One region of the Agrobacterium sp. H141 genome, then DNA from elsewhere that is predicted to be linked to it. Evidence: predicted binding sites of a transcription regulator. Region 1 holds the regulator's gene; the other holds the start of a gene.
The links. The regulator LexA, encoded in region 1, represses DNA repair genes until DNA is damaged. The targets are predictions, from matches to a motif close to TGTTCNNNNTGTGTTCNG.

Region 1 (3,419 bases):
GCAATGTGGCACTGGCGGCCACGATCATACTGGCAATCTCGCCCTCCGAAGTGATGGGGCCAAGCTTTCAGATGTCATTTGCAGCGACCGTGGCGCTGGTGGCTGGATATTCCGCGTGGCGTTTCCGCAGATCCCGCGAGGGCTATTTCGACTTTTTGCCTGATATGCCCATTGCCGGTGCGATCATCCGCGTGGTTGGCGGGCTGATCCTCACTTCCGTGATTGGTGGTTTGTCGACCGCGATCTTTTCGCTGGAGCATTTCCACCGCCTCGCCGGCTATAGTTTACCGGCCAATCTGTTGGCGATGCCGATCATCACATTTGTGGTGATGCCGGCCGGCCTGGTGTCGATGTTGCTGATGCCCATCGGTCTCGACACACTTCCGCTTGACGTCATGGGGCATGGACTCGGTCTCGTCATCGCAATTGCCCATACTGTCGCCGAATGGGGTGGCGATGTCGGTAGCGCGCGGCTGGCCGTTGGGTTTTGCCGTTAGCGGTTACGGGCATGCTGATACTGGCACTGCTTCGAAGTCGCATCAGGCATATTGGCACCGCCATCCTCGCAGTTGGTCTGATCACCGGATTGGCGCTTCCTAAAGACAGGACTGCCGATCTGCTGATCTATGAGGACGGTCGTCTGGTTGGGTTGATCGGCAATGGTGCCAACAATGCGGACGTGATCGCCACTACGAGCGCCCGACCGCCGGGCTTCATATTTACCCAATGGCAGAACGGTTTGCAGCGCCACAGCCATCAAAAACCTGCTGTCGAAGAGGATGCCTTGCTTGCCAAGGCGATTGCGCCGCGGGACATCGCGACCCCTGATGGTGGTCGCCGCTTTCCCGTGCTTTCGGAAAATGCGATACGCTACGCCAGCACGAAACTCGCACATATGTTGGACATGTCGGTCGACGGCCAGTTCAGTTGCCTGAACAAGGTCTGGTGCGTTGCCCGTATCAGCGGGGGCTGGCGGGTGGTGACACTTGAGGAGCCACGGCTTTCAGGCCTGGCCTGCGATCTCGGTGATATTGTTATTTCTGCGCGACGGCTTGGCTATGACCATTGTCGCTCGGGCGCGAGATTGATCACGCCCGATACACTTCGCAAAACGGGCTCTTTGGAAATATGGCTAGGCCCGCACAGCAACGGGGCAATCGCTTTGCGCTCTGCTTTCTCCGGCCGTGCAAGGCCCTGGAGCCTGCATCGTAGATATGATTGGCGCAGCGGCCGCTATGATATGAAACCAGTGGAGACCGTGCTCACCGACCTCAGTGATAGCGGCGGATCAGGCCGACCAGCTTACCCTGAACCTTGACCCTGTCAGGCCCAAAGATCCGTGTTTCGTAAGCCGGATTGGCCGCTTCAAGAGCAATCGACGCACCCTTGCGACGGAAGCGCTTCAGGGTTGCTTCCTCGTCATCGACCAGCGCCACGATGATATCGCCCGGACTGGCGGTCGAGCCATTGCGGATGATCACGGTGTCGCCGTCAAGGATGCCGGCCTCGATCATCGAGTCACCCTTGACCTCAAGCGCATAATGCTCGCCGCTGCTGACCATTTCGGCGGGAATGCTGATTTCATGAGTGTTGTTCTGAATGGCAGAGATTGGCACACCGGCGGCAATGCGACCCATCACCGGAACGGAAACCGTATTGTTGTTGTCTTCGCTCGGCTGGCGCAGCATCGGCGGTGGCGTCTTGCCGCGGCTGCCCTCGATGACGCTGGGCGAGAAACCGCCGCGACGTGGCTGCATGCTGGGTGAATAGGCTTCGGGAAGCTTGATCACTTCCAGTGCTCTTGCCCTGTTGGGTAGCCGGCGAATGAAACCGCGCTCCTCCAGCGCTGTGATCAGACGATGGATGCCGGATTTGGAGGCCAGATCCAGTGCATCTTTCATTTCATCAAAGGATGGCGGCACGCCGGACTCCTTCATTCTTTCGTGAATGAAGAGCAACAATTCCTGTTGTTTGCGGGTCAGCATTGCGATTCCCTTTGATGAAACAAATCCAGAACATACACTATCTGTTCCAGTTGTGTTCTGCAAGTGACTAAATTTTTGTGAGGCTGGCAACAATGGAATTGATGGGTCGGCGCGCACATCAGAACTAAAGTGTTCGATAAAGTGCGATGTCTTGTGTTTGAGCCTGCGATGGCGCACAACCGACGCGTTTTGATGCTGAGGAACCGTTCATGGATTCATCGTCTGCCTCGCCGGCCCGCGCGCTCGATCATATTGTCCTGCCTGTCGGAGCGCTTGGGGTCGCACGCAACCGGTTGACGGCGCTCGGTTTCACGGTGGCAGCCGATGCGCTCCATCCATTCGGCACCGAAAATGCCTGTGTTTATTTTTCCGAAGGCGGATATCTGGAGCCTCTGGGTGTTGCCGATCCTGAGAAATGCCACGACGCGATACGGCAGGGCAATGTGTTTGTGGCGCGCCATGAAGCGTTTCGGGCAGATCGTGGCGAGGGGCTGTCGGCCATTATTGCCGAGAGCCGCGACGCGGATGCGGATCACGCAAGGTTCGAGGCAGAGGGACGGTCTGCCGGCAAGATGCTGTCTTTCGAGCGACCTGTTCAAGCGGCCGATGGAAGCGAGGCGAAAGCCGGTTTCAAGCTGGCTTTCGCCAAGGATGAACAAGCGCCTGACCTGCTGCTGTTTGCCTGTGAGCGACTGTTGCCGCTGGCGATCGACAAGGAGGCGCTGGCGCAACACGACAATAGCGCAATGCGTGTGAGTGGCGTGATCTTGACGGCGGAAGACCCCTCAATATTTGAGGGTTATATCGATGCTGTGTTTCAGGCGCATGCTTCAGCAACCCGAGGCGGCAGACTGGAATTCGCTGCCGGCGGCACTCAGATAGAAGTGATGACGCCGGACGGATTTACCCGCAGCTATGGTCTATCTGTAATGAGCAGGACCGCCGGTCTTGAGGGCGCGGGATTAGTCGTTGCCGTGGGCGATCTTGGCGTGACAGGTGCGCTTCTTGCCGCTAATGGCATTTCTTACGAAGCCCGGGAGGGTCGCCTTGTGGTTCCACCATCGGCGGGTCAGGGCGTAACATTCATATTCGAGGACAAGGCATGAGCATTTCACCAAATTCAAGCGTGGTCGTTGGCGATGGCGCAAGCAAGGTCACCTTTTCCAATAGCGCACGCTTTTCGTTGATCGCCGGCCCTTGCCAGATGGAGAGCCGCGACCACGCCTTTATGATGGCTGGCGAGATCAAGGAAATCTGCGACACGCTCGGCATCGGCCTCGTCTACAAGTCCTCTTTTGACAAGGCCAACCGGACATCTCTGTCTGGGAAGCGCGGTATCGGGCTGGAGCAGGCACTTGAGGTGTTTGCAGACCTTAAAAAGGAATTCGGCTTTCCTGTGCTGACCGACATTCACACCGAGGAACAGTGTGCCAT
Region 2 (3,419 bases), 690 kb from region 1:
AGCGGGATGGCCGCAAGATCGACTTCGACACCCTTGGTGCGGCGCACGAAATCAACCGCAGTCTTCAGAACCGTCAGCGTTTTCAGACCGAGAAAGTCGAACTTGACCAGACCGGCCTGTTCGACCCATTTCATATTGAACTGGGTGACCGGCATATCCGAGCGCGGATCGCGATACATCGGCACCAGCTTCGACAGCGGGCGGTCACCGATGACGATACCGGCAGCATGGGTCGAGGCGTGACGATAGAGGCCTTCGATCTTCTGGGCGATGTCCAGAAGCCGGGCGACAACAGGCTCCTCGTCAGCAGCCTCCTGCAGCTTGGGCTCCTCCTCGATCGCCTTGGAGAGAGGAGTCGGGCTGGCCGGGTTGTTCGGCACCAGCTTGCAGATCTTGTCGACCTGGCCATAGGGCATTTCCAGAACACGACCGACGTCACGCAGCGCTGCGCGCGCCTGCAGCGATCCGAAGGTGATGATCTGCGCCACCTGCTCGCGACCGTATTTCTTCTGTACATAACGGATCACCTCTTCGCGGCGATCCTGGCAGAAGTCGATATCGAAGTCGGGCATCGATACGCGTTCCGGATTGAGGAAGCGTTCAAACAGCAGTGAGAAGCGCAGCGGATCGACATCGGTAATGGTCAGGGCATAGGCAACCAGCGAGCCCGCACCCGAACCACGTCCGGGGCCAACCGGAATATCCTGGCTCTTGGCCCATTTGATGAAGTCGGCAACGATCAGGAAGTAGCCCGGGAATTTCATACGCTCGATAATGGAGAGTTCGAAATCGAGGCGCTCGCGATATTGGGTTTCGTCGTAGCCCGGTGCCATTCCAAGGGCCGCCAGCCGGTTTTCAAGCCCTTCGACCGCCTGACGGCGAAGCTCCGCGCCCTCGGCGCGATCGGCCTCATCGGGGTCTTCGCTGGCGCCGGTAAAGCGTGGCAGGATGGGCTTGCGCGTGTCGAGAATGAAGGAACAACGACGGGCGATCTCGACCGTGTTGTCGAGCGCTTCCGGCAGGTCTGCAAACAGCTTGCGCATTTCTGCGCGGCTTTTGAGATAGTGATCGGGTGTCAGGCGAAAACGGCTGTCATCGGAGACGATAGCATTATGGGCCACTGCCATAAGAGCGTCATGGGCCTCATAGTCATCCTTGGTCGGGAAGAAGGCCTCGTTGGTGGCAACCAGCGGCACGTCATGCTCGTAAGCCAGATCGATCATCTTTTGCTCGTGCGGGCGGCTATAGCCAACCTGCCTTTGCAATTCGATATAGAGCCTGTCGCCGAAAAAGCCTTTCAGCGTCTCAAGGCGGGCTTCGGCCTGAGCCTTGTGCCCTTCGCGCAGCGCAATATCGACCGGACCTGTCGTGGCACCGGTGAGCGCAATCAGACCTTCCGTGCCGATCTCTTCGAGCCAGGACGCCTTGATGTGAACCAGTTGTCCGCTTTCACCGTCGAGATAGGCACGGCTCACCAGATCGACCAGACGCTCATAGCCGGCCGGTGTCGACGACAACAGAACGATGGCCGGGAACTTCTGCATGGACTGATGTCCACGCTTGTCATCGCCCGCATCTTCCATGTCGATGGCGAGCTGGCATCCGATGATCGGCTGCAGCCCCTCGCCCAGCGCCTTTTGCGAAAACTCCAGCGCGACGAACAGATTATTGGTATCGGTCACCGCGATGGCTGGCTGGCTGTCGCTTGCCGCCTTCGCGAGGATCTTCTTGAGAGGCAAAGCACCTTCGAGCAGCGAATAGGCCGAATGGACCCTCAGATGCACGAAACCCGGCGATGTTTCGCCTGCCCCGTCCGAACCCTTAGCCACAACCGCACCACTCATAAACGCACCGCTTTCTCTCACGAGGAATCGGCGGCTATTTTCGACCGGCTGAGGTCTCAAGTCCAGATGCAAACGGCCGGGACAAAAAGCTATCCCGCTCTAAAGGCCTTACAGGGCCATCACGATCAATGAAAAACTTGCGATGAAAACCGCGATGGAAGCGAATGCTGCAACGTCACGAATTACCTCGGTCATGGCTCACTCCTTACTTGTTATGTTTTCACTATGTTCTCTTTTCGTTCTTTCGTCAATCACTTTTTCGCCATTTTGTTCAGCATGCCTGTATGCGAGAACACCGCCAGATGAATTGCCATTGAGAATTGTGAGAGACGATGAAACGAATGATGACCGCTGCCGTGATTGCATTGCTTCCGGCTGTCTCGGCAGGTGCTGGTGATTTTCCAACTGGACGGGTCGTCTCCGGCGTGACCGGCGACTGGAACAAGGATGGCCGAAGCGACCTTGCCCTGCTGGTCGCTCCAGAGGACGCGGACAGTGACGAAGCCCTTCTCTATCTGTACCTTGCAGACAAGACCCACAACCTGTTGCGGCCCGTCAGCGAGGGTGCCTATTCGCTGTGGGGCAACACCAGTCTCGACGGCATGTTTGGACGCGACCCTGAGCTCAAAGCGCTGGACAATGGTTCCCTGGCGGTGACGACGCAAAATTCGGGCATCGGGCGGAACCGCTGGACGCAGACGGTCACCATCGCCTGGCGTGACAGCCAGTTTATCGTTGCCGGCTTTACCTATAACTGGAACGACACGCTGGATATCGACAATCCCGACAGCAACGGGTCGTGCGACTACAATGTGCTGAGCGGGAAGTATGTCTTAAACGGCACATCCCAGAACACCGCGCCAAGCACGGTTTCCCTGAAAGACTGGAGCGACGAGCGCGGCATCAAAATCTGCGGGGTTAAATGACGGGACGAGCACCCGGATCATAATCGACAACCTTGCCATCAATGATGGTCACACAGCGATCCATACGCCGCGCCAGGTCGTGGTTATGGGTCGCAATGAGAGCTGCAAGTCCCGACTGCCGCACCAGTGCCTCCAAGGCGGAAAACACATAAGAAGCGGTTTCCGGATCGAGGTTGCCGGTCGGTTCGTCGGCCAGCAGCACCAGCGGTGCATTGGCAACGGCGCGGGCAATGGCGACACGCTGCTGTTCACCACCCGACAGTTCCGCCGGGCGATGCTGGCCACGGTGGCTGATGCGCATGTAATCGAGAAGCTGGCTTGCCCGCTCCCGCGCCTCGGCCATTGTCAGGCCGGCGATCAGCTGCGGCATCATGATATTCTCGAGGGCCGTAAACTCGGGCAGCAAATGGTGGAACTGATAGACGAAGCCAATGCCATTGCGCCGCATCCGGGTGCGTTGATCATCGCCAAGACCATTGCAGGCCTCACCGCCCAGCGTCACTTCGCCATCGGTCGGATGCTCGAGCAGCCCGGCAATGTGCAGAAGCGTCGACTTGCCGGTGCCCGAGGGGGCGACCAAAGCGACGGTTTCGCCTGCCATGAGGCTGAAATTGGCATTTTTCAGGATCGTCAGGACGGTCTCGCCCTG

Region 2: the regulator LexA is predicted to act here: its motif matches at 2,071-2,088, upstream of dnaE (DNA polymerase III subunit alpha).

What each region holds. Positions count from the first base shown of each region.
Region 1 covers NZ_CM169893.1:2,117,937-2,121,355, forward strand. Annotated here, with positions in the region: gene ACWPM9_RS09745 (ComEC/Rec2 family competence protein) at 1-497, shown strand, start outside; gene ACWPM9_RS09750 (hypothetical protein) at 509-1,318, shown strand; gene lexA (transcriptional repressor LexA) at 1,272-1,985, opposite strand; gene ACWPM9_RS09760 (VOC family protein) at 2,195-3,091, shown strand; gene kdsA (3-deoxy-8-phosphooctulonate synthase) at 3,088-3,419, shown strand, end outside.
Region 2 covers NZ_CM169893.1:2,812,485-2,815,903, forward strand. Annotated here, with positions in the region: gene dnaE (DNA polymerase III subunit alpha) at 1-1,844, opposite strand, end outside; gene ACWPM9_RS12995 (hypothetical protein) at 2,177-2,770, shown strand; gene ACWPM9_RS13000 (ABC transporter ATP-binding protein) at 2,763-3,419, opposite strand, start outside.